DNA from 3 places in the Pantoea sp. C1E2 genome. Region 3 is predicted to be linked to each of the others. Evidence: predicted binding sites of a transcription regulator. Region 3 holds the regulator's gene; each other region holds the start of a gene.
What was found. The regulator PhoB, encoded in region 3, activates phosphate uptake and scavenging genes when phosphate is short. The targets are predictions, from matches to a motif close to CTGTCATAAAACTGNCNNAT.
Positions count from the first base shown of each region.

Region 1: the regulator PhoB is predicted to act here: its motif matches at 3,235-3,254, upstream of pstS (phosphate ABC transporter substrate-binding protein PstS).
Region 2: the regulator PhoB is predicted to act here: its motif matches at 3,000-3,019, upstream of glpT (glycerol-3-phosphate transporter).

Region 1 covers NZ_JBSZHT010000002.1:229,933-235,848, forward strand. The annotation lists gene glmU (bifunctional UDP-N-acetylglucosamine diphosphorylase/glucosamine-1-phosphate N-acetyltransferase GlmU) at 1-1,114, shown strand, start outside; gene glmS (glutamine--fructose-6-phosphate transaminase (isomerizing)) at 1,358-3,187, shown strand; gene pstS (phosphate ABC transporter substrate-binding protein PstS) at 3,366-4,409, shown strand; gene pstC (phosphate ABC transporter permease PstC) at 4,500-5,462, shown strand; gene pstA (phosphate ABC transporter permease PstA) at 5,459-5,916, shown strand, end outside.
Region 2 covers NZ_JBSZHT010000002.1:473,952-479,867, reverse strand. The annotation lists gene metR (HTH-type transcriptional regulator MetR) at 1-925, shown strand, start outside; gene ACXI0A_RS02455 (YehS family protein) at 1,018-1,500, shown strand; gene ACXI0A_RS02450 (carboxylate/amino acid/amine transporter) at 1,863-2,732, opposite strand; gene glpT (glycerol-3-phosphate transporter) at 3,165-4,505, shown strand; gene yigL (sugar/pyridoxal phosphate phosphatase YigL) at 4,538-5,338, opposite strand; gene pldB (lysophospholipase L2) at 5,371-5,916, opposite strand, start outside.
Region 3 covers NZ_JBSZHT010000002.1:1,260,924-1,266,839, forward strand. The annotation lists gene ACXI0A_RS05985 (SbcC/MukB-like Walker B domain-containing protein) at 1-1,754, opposite strand, end outside; gene sbcD (exonuclease subunit SbcD) at 1,751-2,962, opposite strand; gene phoB (phosphate response regulator transcription factor PhoB) at 3,160-3,849, shown strand; gene phoR (phosphate regulon sensor histidine kinase PhoR) at 3,865-5,175, shown strand; gene ACXI0A_RS06005 (phosphate ABC transporter substrate-binding protein PstS family protein) at 5,333-5,916, shown strand, end outside.

The DNA.
Region 1 (5,916 bases), 1.0 Mb from region 3:
GCAGCAGGCAGCGCCTTTCTTTGCCGATGACGAAGACATCCTGATGCTGTATGGCGATGTGCCGCTGATCTCGCAAGCCACTTTACAGCGTCTGCGTGAAGCGAAACCTGAAGGTGGAATCGGTTTGCTCACCGTGGTGTTAGACAATCCTACCGGCTATGGCCGCATCGTGCGTGAAAACGGCACAGTGACCGGCATCATTGAGCAGAAAGATGCCTCAGCAGAACAGCTAAAGATTCAGGAAATTAACACCGGCATCCTGATTGCCAATGGCGGCGATCTCAAACGCTGGCTGGCGCAGCTCAACAATAACAATGCCCAGGGTGAGTTTTATATCACCGATATCATCGCCATGGCGCATCACGAAGGTCGCGTGATCAACGCGGTACATCCTGCCCGTATCAGTGAAACCGATGGCGTGAATAACCGCCTGCAACTGGCCACGCTGGAGCGTGCTTACCAAACAGAGCAAGCCGAAAAGCTGCTACTGGCAGGCGTGATGCTACGCGATCCGGCGCGTTTCGATCTGCGCGGTACGCTGGCACACGGCCGTGATGTTGAGATCGATACTAATGTCATCATTGAAGGCAAGGTGACGCTGGGCGATCGCGTGAAAATCGGCGCGGGCTGCATTATCAAAAACAGCGTGATTGGTGATGATTGTGAAATCAGTCCCTATTCGGTGATCGAAGATGCCGCCTTAGCCGCTGCCTGCACCGTTGGGCCGTTTGCACGTTTGCGTCCTGGCAGCGAGTTGGCGGAAGAGGCGCACGTGGGCAATTTCGTTGAGATGAAAAAAGCCACGCTGGGCAAAGGATCTAAAGCCGGCCATCTCTCTTATCTTGGCGACGCCGAAATTGGCGCGGGCGTAAACATTGGAGCGGGCACCATTACCTGCAACTACGATGGCGCCAACAAATTCAAAACTATCATCGGCGACAATGTGTTTGTCGGTTCCGATACCCAGCTGGTGGCCCCGGTCACCATCGCAGCTGGCGCGACCATTGCAGCAGGCACCACGGTTATGAAAGATGTCACCGCCGCCGATTTGATCTACAACCGTAAAGAACAGAATCAGAAGTCTGGCTGGCAGCGTCCGGTGAAGAAAAAATAAATTTTAAGGGCCGGCAAAGATCGGCCCGTTAGAAAAATACCCAAAATAATTCGAGTTTCAGGAAGGCGGCAAGTGCATGAATCCTCAGGAGCTTACTGAAGTAAGTGATTGGGGTGAATGCACGTAGCCAACGCACCTGAAATTTGAAGTATGAAGGGTAGATCCCCAACTCTCTACAAGGCTCGGGGAAATCAGGTCAGAAGACAACGCAATGGCCGAAAGCCATGAAGTCAGGAAACTATTATGTGTGGAATTGTTGGTGCAGTAGCGCAGCGTGACATCGCAGAAATTCTGCTGGAAGGTCTGCGTCGTCTTGAGTATCGCGGTTATGACTCTGCGGGTCTGGCAGTGGTGGATCGTCAGGGGCACATGACGCGTCTGCGTCGTCTCGGCAAAGTGGCCAATCTGGCCGAAGCCGCAGAGCAGCAGCCGCTGATTGGTGGCACCGGTATCGCTCACACTCGTTGGGCAACCCACGGTGAGCCATCAGAAGCGAATGCGCATCCGCATGTCTCTGAGCACATCATCATTGTGCACAACGGCATCATTGAGAACCATGAGCCACTGCGTGCTCAGATGATTGAGCGCGGCTATACCTTTGCCTCAGAAACCGACACCGAAGTGGTGGCGCATCTGGTGCACTGGGAGCAGAAACAGGGCGGCACATTGCGCGAAGTGGTACTGCGCGTGATCCCTCAACTGCGCGGTGCTTATGGCATGGTGATCATGGACAGCCGCGATCCGTCCGTGCTGGTGGCCGCCCGCTCTGGCAGCCCGCTGGTGATCGGCCGTGGTGTGGGTGAGAACTTTATCGCTTCCGATCAGCTGGCCTTGCTGCCGGTGACCCGCCGCTTTATGTATCTGGAAGAGGGCGATATCGCTGAAATCACCCGCCGTGAAGTCACTATCATCGATCGTGATGGTAAGCCAGCCAAACGTGCGGAAATTGAATCTACTGCGCAATACGATGCCGGTGATAAAGGTACCTATCGCCACTACATGCAGAAAGAGATCTACGAGCAGCCAAACGCGATTAAAAACACCATTACCGGTCGTTTTAACCACGGGCAGGTCGATCTCAGCGAGCTGGGCCCCCATGCCGAAGAATTACTGAGCAAGGTTGAGCACATCCAGATTATTGCCTGCGGCACGTCATACAACTCTGGCATGGTATCGCGTTACTGGTTTGAGTCGCTGGCCAACCTTCCTTGTGATGTGGAAATCGCCTCTGAATTCCGCTATCGCAAATCCGCGGTGCGCAAAAACAGCCTGCTGATCACCCTGTCGCAATCGGGTGAAACCGCCGATACGCTGGCTGCGCTGCGTCTGTCAAAAGAACTCGGCTATCTCGGTTCGCTGGCCATCTGTAACGTTGCGGGCTCTTCGCTGGTGCGTGAGTCCGATCTGGCGCTGATGACCAAAGCCGGCACCGAAATTGGTGTGGCCTCGACCAAAGCCTTCACCACCCAGCTGGCGGTTCTACTGATGCTGGTGGCGAAACTGGGACGTCTGCATGGCATGAAGCCGGAAACCGAGCACGAAATCGTGCATGCGTTGCAGGCCTTACCGAGCCGAATTGAGCAGATGCTGGCGCAGGATAAAGTGATTGAAAGCCTGGCGGAAGGTTTCTCTGACAAACATCATGCGTTGTTCCTTGGCCGTGGCGATCAGTACCCGATTGCGATGGAAGGCGCGCTGAAGCTGAAAGAGATCTCCTATATCCACGCGGAAGCCTACGCGGCCGGAGAGCTCAAACACGGCCCGCTGGCGCTGATTGATGCCGATATGCCGGTTATCGTGGTCGCGCCGAACAACGAGCTGCTGGAGAAGCTGAAATCGAATATTGAAGAGGTACGCGCACGCGGCGGTCTGCTGTATGTGTTTGCCGATCAGGATGCCGGTTTCACCGATAGCGATGGCATGAAAATCATCTCTCTGCCGCACGTCGAAGAAGTGATTGCGCCGATCTTCTATACGGTGCCATTACAGCTGCTTTCGTATCATGTCGCGCTGATTAAAGGTACAGATGTTGACCAGCCGCGTAACCTGGCGAAATCCGTTACCGTTGAATAATCAGTAGAAAGAGCGGGTCTGCAACGGGCCCGCTCGCTTTTTAATCGGTGTCATATAACTGTCATATTTCGTACATTTCACTGTCATCAAACTGTCCTATTTTCCCTCCAGCAGCAATCACTGACTCTTACTAAAAAAGGCATTGAGCCTGATTTTTTTTGAATCCCCTGGAGGGAACATGACACTGATGCGTACATCCGTAGCCCGAATCCTCGCCGCCACCTTCGCAGTAAGCGCGGTATCTGCTTTTGCAGCCACCGATCTGACTGGTGCTGGCGGTACATTCCCGGCACCGGTTTATGCCAAGTGGGCAGCAGAATACCAGCAAGCCACCGGTAGCAAAATCAACTATCAGGGTATTGGTTCTTCAGGCGGCGTTAAGCAGATCATCGCTAAAACCGTTGATTTCGGTGCGTCAGATGCGCCGATGGCTGATGCCGATTTGGAAAAAAATGGTCTGTTCCAGTTCCCTACCGTTATCGGTGGCGTGGTGCTGGCCGTTAACATCCCAGGTGTAAAATCAGGTGAACTGACGCTGGACGGCAAAACCGTTGGCGACATCTACCTGGGCAACATCAAAAAGTGGAACGACCCGGCGATCACTAAACTGAACCCAGGCGTGAAACTGCCAGACACCAACATCAACGTGGTTCGCCGCGCAGATGGTTCAGGTACCTCTTTCGTTTTCACCAGCTACCTGTCTAAAGTCAACAGCGACTGGAACAGCAAAATTGGTAAAGGCAACACCGTTAACTGGCCAACCGGTCTGGGCGGTAAAGGAAACGACGGCGTTGCAGCCTTCGTTCAGCGTCTGCCAGGTTCAATCGGTTACGTTGAGTATGCTTATGCTAAGCAGAACAACCTGACCTACACCAAACTGATGGATGCAGATGGCAAGCCAGTTGCGCCAAGCGAAACTAGCTTCTCAAACTCTGCTAAAGGCGCAGACTGGAGCAAATCTTTCGCTCAAGACCTGACCTTCCAGAAAGGTGCAGATGCATGGCCAATCTCTTCTACCACCTTCATCCTGATCTACAAAGAGCAGGCTGATGCGGCTAAAGGTGCTGAAGTGATGAAGTTCTTCGACTGGGCTTACAAAGGCGGCAGTAAAACTGCAACCGCACTGGATTACGCTGCGCTGCCAGAAAGCGTTGCTAACCAGATTCGCACTGCCTGGAAAGCGAACATCAAAGACAGCTCCGGCAAAGCGATTTATAAGTAAGCGAATGACCCGGTTAGTCTCCCCTGACTGACCAACCCGATGGGCGGCATGGTATGCCGCCCTGAACTTCCTCTGAGAACCGAGAAACTTATGGCTGCCACTAAGCCGACGTTCAAAGCCCCAGGTAAACAAGGTGACATGATTTTCGGCGCGCTGGTGAAACTTTCCGCGCTTATCGTGTTGTTGTTGATGGGTGGCATTATCGTCTCCCTGATTTTCTCTTCCTGGCCTAGCATCCAAAAATTTGGTTTTTCCTTCTTATGGACCAAAACCTGGGATGCGCCAAACGAACAATTTGGTGCGCTGGTACCGATTTACGGCACCCTCGTCACCTCCATTATTGCTCTGGTCATCGCGGTGCCGGTGAGCTTTGGCATTGCGCTGTTCCTGACGGAACTGTCGCCTAACTGGCTACGTCGCCCGCTGGGTACCGCGATTGAACTGTTAGCAGCAATCCCGAGTATCGTTTACGGCATGTGGGGCCTGTTTATCTTCGCCCCGCTGTTCGCTGAGTACTTCCAGACGCCGGTCGGCAACGTCATGTCGAACATTCCGATTGTGGGCACCCTGTTCTCAGGCCCGGCTTTCGGTATCGGTATTCTGGCGGCAGGTGTGATCCTCGCCATCATGATCATTCCGTACATTGCTTCGGTGATGCGTGATGTGTTTGAGCAGACGCCGGTGATGATGAAAGAGTCCGCTTACGGCATCGGTTGCACCACGTGGGAAGTGATCTGGCGCATCGTGCTGCCATTCACCAAAAACGGCGTGATCGGTGGTGTGATGCTGGGACTCGGCCGCGCACTGGGTGAAACCATGGCGGTGACCTTTATCATCGGAAACACCTACCAGCTCGACAGCGCATCGCTATTTATGCCGGGCAACAGTATCACCTCCGCACTGGCGAACGAATTCGCTGAAGCGGAATCAGGCGTGCACGTAGCCGCGCTGATGGAGCTGGGTCTGATCCTGTTCGTGATTACCTTTATCGTGCTGGCGATCTCTAAACTGATGATCCTGCGTCTGGCGAAGAGTGAAGGAGCCCGTTCATGACAGCTATTGAAATGCAGGCTCGCGCTGAGCTGGAAGCCTCTCGCCGCAAAATGCAGGCGTGGCGCAGCACCAAAAACAAAATTGCTCTGACCTTGTCGATGCTGACCATGGCCTTTGGCCTGTTCTGGCTGGTGTGGATTCTGTTCACCACCGTCACCAAAGGCATCGATGGTCTGAGCTGGTCACTGTTCACCGAATCAACGCCGCCGCCAAATACCGCAGGCGGTGGTTTGGCCAACGCCCTGGCGGGCAGTGGATTATTGATTCTGTGGTCAACGGTAATCGGTACGCCGCTGGGCATCATGGCGGGTATTTACCTGGCAGAATATGGTCGCAAGCACTGGCTGGCGGAAGTGATTCGCTTCATCAACGACATCTTGTTGTCAGCACCGTCGATTGTAGTGGGCTTGTTCGTCTACACCATCGTGGTCGCGCAGATGCAGCACTTCTCTGG
Region 2 (5,916 bases), 790 kb from region 3:
ACTCAAACACCTGAGAACGCTGCAGGCGTTGCAGAATACCGGCTCGTTAGCCGCTGCCGCTGCTCAGCTTCATCAGACACAATCGGCGTTATCTCATCAGTTCAGCGATCTGGAACAGCGGCTGGGCTTTCGCCTGTTTGTGCGCAAGAGCCAGCCGTTGCGGTTTACGCCGCAGGGGGAAATCATGCTGCAGTTGGCCGAGCAGATTTTGCCGCAGATCCAGCAGGCGTTGCAGGCGTGCCATGAGCCGCATCAGACCACGCTGCGCATTGCGATTGAGTGTCACAGCTGCATTCAATGGCTGACGCCGGCACTGAATAATTTCCGCCAGAGCTGGCCACAAGTGGTGGTCGATTTTAAATCGGGGGTGACTTTTGATCCTCAGCCCGCCTTGCAGCAGGGTGAACTGGATGTGGTGCTGACCTCCGATATTCTGCCACGCAGCGGTTTGTTCTATACGCCGATGTTTGATTATGAGGTGCGACTGGTGTTGGCTCCGGACCATCCACTGGCGAAACTGGAGCATATTTCGCCGGAAGATTTAGCCGATGAGGTGTTAATGATTTATCCGGTGCAGCGTCAGCGTCTGGATATCTGGCGTCATTTCCTGCAGCCGGCGGGAGTGAGCCCGGCATTGAAGAATGTAGATAATACGCTGTTATTGATTCAGATGGTGTCGGCACAAATGGGCATCGCCGCATTACCGCATTGGGTGGTGGAGAGTTTTGAAAAGCAGGGCCTGGTGGTGACCAAGACGTTGGGCTCTGGCTTGTGGAGCCGCCTGTATGCGGCGGTTCGCGATGGCGAGCAGCGTCAGCCGGTGCTGGAAGCTTTTGTGCGCTTCGCCCGTCAACACGCCTGTGACCATCTGCCGTTTGTGCGTGATGCGGCGCGTCCAGGTTCACTTCAGTCGGTTTCTTCATGATCTCACGGGCGGCTTGTGTCGCCCGTGCTGTTATCCCTGCCCTGCCTGCTCTATAATGCGCCGCCTCAATCCGCGACCAAGAGAGTTTCACCATGACGAGTAACGATGTTCTGCGCAGCGTGCGCTATATGCTTGATTTGAGCGATAGCAAAGTGGTGGAGATTTTTGCCTTAGCGGGCAGTGAAGTGCCGCTGGAGGATGTTCAGGCGTGGATGAAAAAGGATGAGGATGCGGCGTTCCGTAAATTGCCGGACGTGCTGATGGGCTATTTCCTTAACGGTTTAATTTTCTTCCGTCGCGGTAAAAGTGAAGATGCGCCAGCGCCGTCAGTCGAACGTCGTATGAATAACAATATCTTCATTAAGAAGCTGCGTATCGCGTTTGCGTTGAAGACCACGGATATTCCGGTGGTGCTGGAGAAGGCAAACTTTAAGGTTTCACAGGCTGAGGTTGGTGCGATTTTCCGCAATCCAGATCATAAGAACTACCGCGAGTGCGGCGACCAGATTCTGCGTAACTTTTTGAAGGGATTGACGATGATTCATCGTCCTGCGGCGCCCGCGAAAAAGCCCTGATGGCTTCGTGTTAGTGCTCAGTCGCGAAAGGGCTGATTACTACGTGTTAGTGCTCAGTCAGGAAAGGGCTGATTGCTATGTGTTAGTGCTCAGTCAGGGATAGCGTGGCAGATCGCAAAGGAAACCCACATCCCTGTGGGTCAGCCTCGCCCTCCATGGCTCGGATGCTTTGCTCCTCTGCCACGCTATCCCTTCCCTTAGGCTTTAGGTGTCGCTTTGATATCAGGTCAGATACCGGCCGCTCCGATCACGAAGGAATCTCACTTCCCTGTGGATTTGCCTGTCTCTTCCCTCTGGCTTAGGTGCTGCTTTTTCGAAGCTAGAGCAAAGCAACGAGCTTGTTAGCAATTCAGCTCGGCCATTTAGGCATCGCTTTTAGCGACATGCCCTACTACCCAACGCTTGTGCACGTAAAGTGAAGCGAAAATGACAATCGCCCCGGCAATAAAGCTCGGCCAGTGCGGTTTTTCCTGCCAGATCGCCAGGTTCACCAGTAAGCCCGCCGGTACGTGCATGTTGTTCATGATGCCCAACGTACCCGCATCGACCTGCGTGGCACCGTAGTTCCACATAAAGTAGCCCAGTCCCGAAGCCGCTACGCCCAGCCACACCAGAATGCCCCATTGCAGGTTTGTGGTCGGCAGCTTGTTCGGATTACCCCACAGGCTCCAGGCAATGATGGCAATGATCACCGCGCCTAAATAGAACCACGAGAATGCCGTGTGTTGCGGCATCGGGCGGGTTTCCTGCAAACGCTTGTAACCGACCATACCAATGGCGAAGCAGATGTTAGCCGCCTGAACCAGCAGTAAACCGAACCAGAAGTGATCGCTGACTTTGTCATAGCGAATGATGGCCGCACCGGCTACCGCCAACAGCGCGCTGAAAGCATAGCCGATTCGCAGTCGACGTCTGCTGAGCAAATCGTAGATCAGCGTGACGTAGAGCGGCGTCATCACGGTAAACAATAGGAATTCTGTCACGCTGAGGTAGGTATAAGCCTCAAAACTCAGCAGGTACATGACGCCGAGTTGCAGCATCCCCACCAGCATATACAGCAGGATGGTTGAGGCGCGATAGCCTTTCCAGCGCAGGAACGGCAGGAAGACAATCGCGGCCAACCCAAGGCGCATCAGTACAGAGAACCAGGAGTCAACCTGGCCTGCAAGGTATTCACCTATCAAACTAAAGGAAAAAGCCCACAAAATGGTGGTAACGATCAGTAACGGCACGGCATCGATCCCAAAATGAACAGTGGCGCTAGTGTAAACAAACTGTCGTGTATGGGCTGAAATATCTGGTTGACGAGTGGTCAAAATAAAACCAAACAACTCCTGGCTTCATTAAGCCAACTCTTTATCGCTCGCTTGTAAAACCGGGCTGTTAATTGCTGATGAAGTAAATCTATTTCAGCAGCGCAATGGATTACCCTTTCAAACGTAAAAGTCCCAACGCTTAATGCGCGAATTCCAACATTTCCTGGTTTATATCGCTCTTAAATGTCATCAAACTGTAACAATTGTGTCACACATCACAGTAACGTGGCGTAACCATCACTATCCTTTGCGCGAAATGGAACTTTGCTGTCTGTTTTAGCGCCAGTTGGCGTTTGACCCATCCTGCTGGGAATTCATAACTATATTGCGCCCTGGAGGGCCGCATCCATGTTGAGTATCTTCAAACCGGCACCGCATCAGCCGCAAGTCGCTGACGATCGTGTCGATCCACTTTATCGTCGGCTGCGCTGGCAAATCTTCATCGGCATTTTCTTTGGTTATGCCGCCTATTACCTGGTCCGTAAAAACTTTGCGCTGGCGATGCCCTATTTAGTCGAACAGGGCTTCTCGCGTGGCGATCTCGGTTTTGCGCTGTCTGGGATATCCATCGCTTACGGTTTCTCCAAGTTCATCATGGGTTCCGTCTCCGACCGCTCAAATCCACGCGTGTTTTTACCTGCCGGACTGATTCTGGCCGCCGCGGTGATGCTCTTTATGGGCTTTGTACCCTGGGCCACCTCCAGCATCATGGTGATGTTTGTGCTGCTATTCCTGTGTGGTTGGTTCCAGGGCATGGGCTGGCCACCGTGCGGTCGCACTATGGTGCACTGGTGGTCGCAGAAGGAGCGTGGCGGGATTGTCTCGGTATGGAACTGCGCGCATAACGTCGGCGGCGGTATTCCGCCCCTGCTGTTCCTGCTGGGCATGGCGTGGTTTAACGACTGGAAAGCTGCGCTGTATATGCCGGCGTTCGGTGCCATCTTCATCGCTATCATTGCGTTTGCGCTGATGCGTGACACCCCCCAATCCTGTGGCCTGCCGCCGATTGAAGCGTACAAAAACGACTACCCGCCGGATTACAGCGAGAATCATGAAGAGGAACTGACGGCAAAGCAGATCTTCATGCAGTACATCCTGCCTAATAAGCTGCTGTGGTATATCGCTCTGGCCAACGTGTTCGTTTACCTGCTGCGCTACGGCATTCTCGACTGGTCACCGACCTACCTGAAAGAGGTGAAGCATTTCACGCTGGATAAATCTTCGTGGGCTTATTTCTTCTACGAATATGCGGGCATTCCCGGCACCCTGCTGTGCGGCTGGATGTCGGACAAGGTGTTCAGAGGCAATCGTGGCGCCACCGGCGTGTTCTTTATGACGCTGGTGACCATCGCTACGGTGGTGTACTGGCTTAACCCGCCAGGTAATCCAGGCATCGATATGCTGTGCATGATTGTCATCGGCTTTCTGATTTACGGCCCGGTGATGCTGATTGGTCTGCATGCGCTTGAACTGGCACCGAAAAAAGCCGCGGGCACCGCAGCGGGCTTTACCGGTTTGTTTGGCTATCTCGGCGGTTCCGTCGCCGCCAGTGCGATTGTCGGTTACACAGTGGACTACTTCGGCTGGGATGGCGGTTTCATGGTGATGATTGCTGGATCGGTGTTGGCGGTGATTCTGTTGCTGCTCACGATGGTCAGCGAGCATAAGCACAAGAAACAGATGGCATAACAAAAATGGGCCGGATTAACCGGCCCATTTTTTTAAGCAAGGAACAGCTTACGCAGCGTATGCGGCACCGCGTCTTCAGCGTTGCTGCCAATTACTTCGAGCGTCGGCAAGGTATCTTTCAGACGCTGCTGCCCATTACGCATGATGCAGCCTTTACCAGCCATGCTCAGCATTTCCACATCATTCATGCCATCCCCAAAAGCGATGCACTCTTTCAGTGAGAAGCCAAGCTGCTTCGATACCGCTTCCAGCGCGTGACCTTTTGATACGCCACCCGCCATCACTTCCAGACAGGTTGGCAGTGAGAAACTAACATTCACACGATCGCCCCAGCGCGCTTCGATCGCCAGCTCCAGCGGCGCCAGACGCTCAGGATCGTCGCAGGTGAAGAACACCTTGCTGATACCATCGGTTTCCAGCATGCCCGGCTGGTAGACCTGATAGTTAAACACCGACTCGCGGAAGTAGTCCTGCTCCTCCGGTCGGTGGCGGCTCATAAACCACTCGTCGTCGCGATACACGTGCGTCAGGATATGTTCATCGTGGTACTGCAGACCGTAAAGCTCGCTGGCGATATCGGCGTCGAGGTTATGGCTGAACACCAGTTCACCCTCTGCATTGTGCACGCGGGCACCGTTGGAGGTGATCATGTACGCCGGAATGCCGAGGTTGTCGCGCATCTGGCCCACGTCGATATAGTGACGGCCGGTGGCGAAAACGAAGTGGACATCTTGCGCCACCAGTTCCTGCAGCGTGGTACGGGCAAAAGGTGTCAGTCGGTGTTCCGGTGAGAGCAGCGTGCCATCCAGGTCGGATGCGACGATGTGGTACATGTAAACCTCTGGTATTGATATCGGAAAATGAGTTAAACGTGGCGCTCGAAAAAATCGACCACCAGGTTGAGCGCTTCAGCGCGCATGGCGTCTGTTTCAAACAAAATCTCGTGACGCGCGCCTTGAATCACATACGGCACGGTGCCTTCGCAGGGATGTCCCGCGTCGGCCATCGCCGTGCAAAAAATATCTTGCGAGCGGTTGTCTACCACATCGTCTTCACTGGCCTGCAAAACCAGTGATGGCGTGGTGATTTTCGCCGCCTGGCTAATGATGCTGCGCCCGGCATACACGCCTTCACGCACCCAGTGATAAGTCGGGCCACCAACGCGCAGCCCCGGATCGTCCGCGTAAAAACGCAGGTTGCGCCGATAGCGTTCCCGGCTGTGCGTCAGGCGATTAATACCAAACGGACTGGCGCGCCAGCGGCCGGTGCCAAGGGCATAGCGTTCGCGTATCGCCGGCAGTTTTTCCGCCCAGTCCAAAATCGGGTGCGCCATCCAGTCAGGCAACGGCAGCACGATGCCGAACATCGGTGCCGAAAACACCGCGGCATGGAACGCCTGCGGCTGACGCGC
Region 3 (5,916 bases):
ATGGTACGCTCCAGCTCGCAGATTTTGCGGAGATCGAGCAGCGTCTGGTTCTCACGTTTGTAATCGTCGCGCAGCGCCTGCAAAGCGCGTTCGTCTTGCTGATGCTGTTGCTGCAACAGCGTCAGTTTTTGTTGCCGCTGTTGCAGCTGAGGCTGCAACGACTGCCAGCGCGCCGCCAGTAAGCTGAGTTGATGGCGTGTCGCTCGCTGATGTTGATGCTGTGTGAGCGCCTCACGCAGTGAGGTGCTGCTGATTTCGGTTTCAAGTGAAGTGAGTGCCTGCTCCGCTTGCTGACGTTGCTGGCTGGCCTGCGCCTCAGCCTGCTGCAGAGGTTGCAACGCGCGATCACCCTCGGCAATCGCCTGCTGCTGTTGTGTCAGCTGCGCGTTTTGCTGCTGCTGTTGCGCACGAAGTTGCGTCAGCGCCTGTTCGCGTTCATCGAAACGAGCAATATCCGCCTGCCAACGCGTCAGTTCCGGCCCCCAGTGCGCCACCGCCGCTTCACGGCTGCGAAACGTCTCCTGCTCTGCCAGCTGCTGTTGTAAGCGCTCACGGGTTTGCTGATGCTGACTGAGCGCGATCTGGCTTTGCTGCAATGTCTGTGACTGTTGCGCATGGAGACGCTGCTGTTCCGCCAACTGCTGCGCGCGGCTGGCGAGCTGTTGGTCGATCGGAATCACCTGTTCGGTGAGCAAGGTTTCCAGCTGCTGCTGATCGGCGAGTGCCTGCTCACGCGCCTGCTGTGCCGTCTGATAACTTTTTTCACCCTGCAGCAGCGCGGTTTGCGCATCTTGCTGCTGAGTGTGTAACTGCTGCGCCTGCCGGGTTGCGAGCTGTTGATCTTGTTGTAACTGCTCGCGCTGCTGGAGTTTTTCTCGCAGCTTTTCAGCCGGCTCCGCGCGTGCCAGGCGCTGACGATCGCTTTCCGCCTGCTGCCATGCCTGTTCGGCATCCTGGTTCGCCTGTTCGGCTTGCTGCTGCTCCTGCGCCAGCTGCTGCGAGTGCGTCAGCCACTGTTGTTGCTGTTGCGCTTGATCAAGCTGCTCGCTCAGCGTTTTTTCTTGCGCCGTCAATGCTTCAACCTGCTGCATCAGCTCTGTGCGACGCACTTCATCCAGCAACAGCATGCCGCCCGCCCGCGCGCGCAAGGTCTCCAGATCGCTGCGTGCGGTGCGCCAGCGCTCGTAAATCTGCATTGAGATTTGGCCGTAGATCTCTGTGCCGGTCAGTTCTTCCAGCAGTTCGGCGCGCTCGCCCGGCTTGGCGTTGAGGAAGGCAGCGAACTGGCCTTGCGACAGCATCATCGAGCGGGTGAAGCGGTCAAAATCGAGGCCGGAGAGCGTTTCGATGAGCTTGAGTTTGTCGCTGACCTTATCAGCCACAATCTGGTTATCCGCCACCCGAGCCAGTTCGACGCGTGGCGCCTGCAATTTGCCGTCGGCCTGGCCGCGCGCGCGGTTCTGGCTCCAGAAGGCACGCCAGGCTTCCCCTTTAACCTCAAATTCGACTTCTGCCAGACATTCGGCGGTGTCACGGGTAATCAGTTCGTTTTGCGTCTGCGACAGTACGCCGAGGCGCGGCGTCTGGTGATACAACGCCAGGCAGATAGCATCCAGCAGTGTGGTTTTCCCCGCGCCGGTTGCGCCGGTAATGGCAAATAATCCGTTGCTGGCAAAGGGTTCACGGCGGAAATCGATAAACCATTCACCGCGCAGCGCATTGAGGTTTTTAAAACGTAACGTCAGGATTTTCATGCGGACGGGTTCTCCAGCGCGGCGAGGGTAGTGCGAAATAACTGCGTCAATTGTTCAGCCTGATCGGCGTCCAACTGATCTTCCTGCGCCAGGCGACGAGCAAACACCTCTTCGACTTTCAACTCGCTCAGGGTTTCGTTATCCATGCGCGCCAGGCTGCGTTGACGCTGTTCTCGGCTGCGGCGCACCAGCAGCACTTCCACCGGCAATGCTTCAGTCAGTTGCTCAACGCGGCGCTGCAAATCACTCAGGTACTCTTGCGTGGTGATTTCAATGTCGAGCCAGACGGGCTGCTCGCGATCTCCCTCACTAAATTCGCTCAGCTGTTGTTCGATTTCCGCCATTGAGCCTTTCAACATCTGCATCGGCTGGAACAGCGGGATCGGCAGCGCTGTAACGCTATCCAACTGAGCGCCGAACTCCAGCAGAAATACGCTTTTCTCACGTCCCAGTTCATCAAAGCTGAGCGGAATCGGTGAACCGCTGTAACGAATATGTTCACTGTCAGCAATACGCTGCGCCCGGTGAATATGGCCCAGAGCAATGTAATCCGCGGCGGGAAACGCCTGCGCCGGGAAGGCATCCAGCGTGCCGATATAGATATCGCGCACCGAGTCGCTTTTGGTCACGCCAACGGTGGTGAGATGGCCGGTGGCAATAATGGGAAGTGCACGATCTGCGCGTTCGGCCAGCGCAGCGGCATAACACTGCTGGTAATGCTGCTCAATCGCTTCCAGCAGTGAGATCTGTTTCTCGCGCCCGGATTGTCCCGCCTGGCTGCGCAAAATATCGCGTGGACGCAAATAGGGAATCGCACACAACAACGCCCCCGGCGTGCCATCGCGCTGATGCAGCGTCAGCACCTGCTGCTCGCCCTGTGGCGTGGCGCTGGTGATCACTCGCGTATTTAAACAGGCGAGTAATTCGCGTGATTCATTCAGGGTAGCGACGGAATCATGGTTGCCCGCCAGCACAATCAGCTGGCACTGCGTCGGTTGCAGCGCGACCACGAAGCGGTTAAACATTTCACGCGCATAGCTTGGTGGCGAACCGGTATCAAACAGGTCTCCCGCGATGATCAGCGCATCCACCTGATGCTGGGTAATCTGGTCCAGCAACCACTCCAGGAAGGCCTGATGCTCGGCCGCCCGGCTTTTGCTGTAAAAGAATTGACCGAGATGCCAATCCGCGGTGTGAATAATGCGCATGAATACTCCCTGCTTCGTTAAGCGAAGGCGAATTATAACCTCTTCAGATCGCAAAGAAAAAAAAGCGATAATCGTTGTCACATTTCTGTTTTTTAACTATTTATCATAGGTCGGGTTTTTCATAAAAGTGTCATAAAACTGACGCATAATGGCGCCGCAAATCCCAGTGACCTATTGTCACAAAAGCAGGAGTTATAATGGCTAAGCGCATTTTGGTTGTGGAAGACGAAGCTCCCATCCGTGAAATGTTATGTTTCGTGCTGGAACAGAATGATTATCAGCCTATTGAGGCAGAAGACTATGACAGCGCGATTGGTAAGTTGATCGAACCCTGGCCTGATTTAATTCTGCTGGATTGGATGTTGCCTGGCGGCAGCGGTATTCAGTTTATTAAACATTTGAAACGTGAAGCCATGACGCGCGACATCCCGGTGATGATGCTGACGGCGCGCGGTGAAGAAGAAGATCGCGTGCGCGGTCTGGAAGTGGGCGCGGATGACTACATCACCAAACCTTTCTCACCGAAAGAGCTGATGGCACGTATCAAAGCGGTGATGCGCCGTATTTCACCAATGGCGGTGGAAGAGGTGATTGAGATGCAGGGTCTGAGCCTCGATCCTTCCTCGCATCGCGTGATGTCGGAAAGTACCCCGCTGGAAATGGGACCTACCGAATATAAATTGCTGCACTTCTTTATGACGCACCCAGAGCGTGTTTACAGCCGCGAACAGCTGCTGAACCACGTATGGGGCACCAACGTCTACGTGGAAGATCGTACCGTTGATGTGCATATCCGTCGTTTACGTAAAGCACTGGAAGTATCTGGCCACGATCGCATGGTTCAAACCGTACGTGGAACAGGGTATCGTTTCTCTGCCCGCTACTAAACGGAGTCTTTTACCGTGCTGGAACGACTCTCCTGGAAGAGATTATTGACTGAGCTGGCGCTGGTCTGTTTGCCCGCGCTGGTGCTTGGTCTGTTGTTCGGTTATCTGCCCTGGCTACTGCTGATTGCAGTGTCGGGTGTGATGTTTTGGCACTTTAGAAATCTGATGCGTCTGTCGCACTGGCTGTGGGTCGATCGTTCTATGACGCCACCCGCCGGGCGCGGTAGCTGGGAACCGCTGTTCTACGGCCTGTATCAGATGCAACTGCGTAACCGTCGTCGTCGTCGGGAGTTGGGTAACCTGATTAAGCGCTTTCGTAGCGGCGCGGAATCCCTGCCTGATGCAGTGATCCTGACCACCGAAGAGGGCACCATTTTCTGGTGCAACGGGCTGGCACAACAGCATCTCGGGCTGCGCTGGCCGGAAGATAATGGCCAGAACATCCTCAATTTACTGCGCTATCCTGAGTTTTCCCGCTATATCCGCCAACGCGATTTTGACAAGCCGCTGACGCTGGTGCTGAACAATCAACATCATATGGAATTTCGTGTGATGCCCTACAGCGAAGGGCAATGGTTGATGGTGGCGCGCGATGTCACCCAGATGCACCAGCTGGAAGGGGCGCGGCGTAACTTCTTTGCCAACGTCAGTCATGAACTGCGTACGCCGTTAACGGTGTTGCAGGGCTATCTGGAAATGATGGACGATGCGGCGATGAACGAGCGCACGCGCGGCAAGGCGTTGCACACCATGCAGGAGCAAACTCGCCGCATGGATAGCCTGGTGAAACAGCTGCTGACCTTGTCGCGTATTGAAGCCGCGCCCGCTATCGATCTCAAAGAGACGGTGGATGTCCCGGGCATGCTGCAACTGTTGCAGCGCGAGGCGGAAACCCTCAGCCAGGGCCGGCACAGCATCCATTTCCGCACCGATCCGCACCTCAAAGTCTTCGGCAATGATGAACAGCTGCGCAGCGCCATTTCCAATCTGGTGTACAACGCGGTGAATCACACGCCGGAGGGAACGCGCCTCGATATCAGCTGGCTGCGCACCAAAGAGGGGGCGGAATTCAAAGTGTGCGATAACGGACCGGGGATCAGCGAGGAGCATTTGCCGCGCCTCACCGAGCGTTTTTATCGGGTCGATAAAGCCCGATCGCGTGCGACCGGCGGCAGTGGCTTAGGGCTGGCGATCGTTAAGCATGCATTGAGCCATCACACGGCGAGGCTGGAGATCACCAGTATTCCGCATCAGGAAACCTGTTTTAGTTTTGTGCTGCCACCACGCTTGATTGTGGCGAAAAGCGTTCACAGTAAGGTCAGTTAAGCACGACGGAGCGGCGCAATTTATTGCGCTATGCCAATGGATTAGGCCATGTACGAGTTATTCGCACATACGGTAGCGGCGCAATGTATTGCGCGATCAATCGTGCCGCTACAGAATGTGCACTTGAATGTTCATGACCTGATTGACGGAAGACCTGATGAAATCGCTGTTGCTGTTCACGTTGCTGCTGTGCTCTGCGCTGGCACCAGCCCAACAAACCATGCTCACCGGCAATTTAAGCAGCGTCGGTTCCGACACCCTCGGCTATCTGATGACCTTATGGGGCGAGGATTTCAGCCGCCAGTCACCGGGCGTTAACGTTCAGGTACAGGCGGCTGGATCCTCAACCGCACCTACCGCGCTGGCGGCAGGCGCAGCCCAACTCGGGGCGATGAGCCGCCCGATGCAAATTGATGAACGCCAACTGTTTACCTCGCGCTACGGCTATCCACCGCTGGCGGTGCCGGTGGCAATGGATGCGCTGGTGGTGGTGGTGAATCAGGACAACCCGCTATCCCGTATCGATCAACCACAACTCGATGCCCTTTTCTCTGTCACCCGCCTGTGCGGTGCGCACGCTGTGCCGCAGCGCTGGGGCGATCTTGGCCTCAATCAGGGGAATTGGGCGCAACGCAGCATTCAACGCTTTGGCCGTAACTCGGCATCGGGAACCTGGGGTTTCTTTAAACAGCAAGCGCTGTGCAAAGGTGATTTCCGTTCAGACGTTGCAGAGTTTCCCGG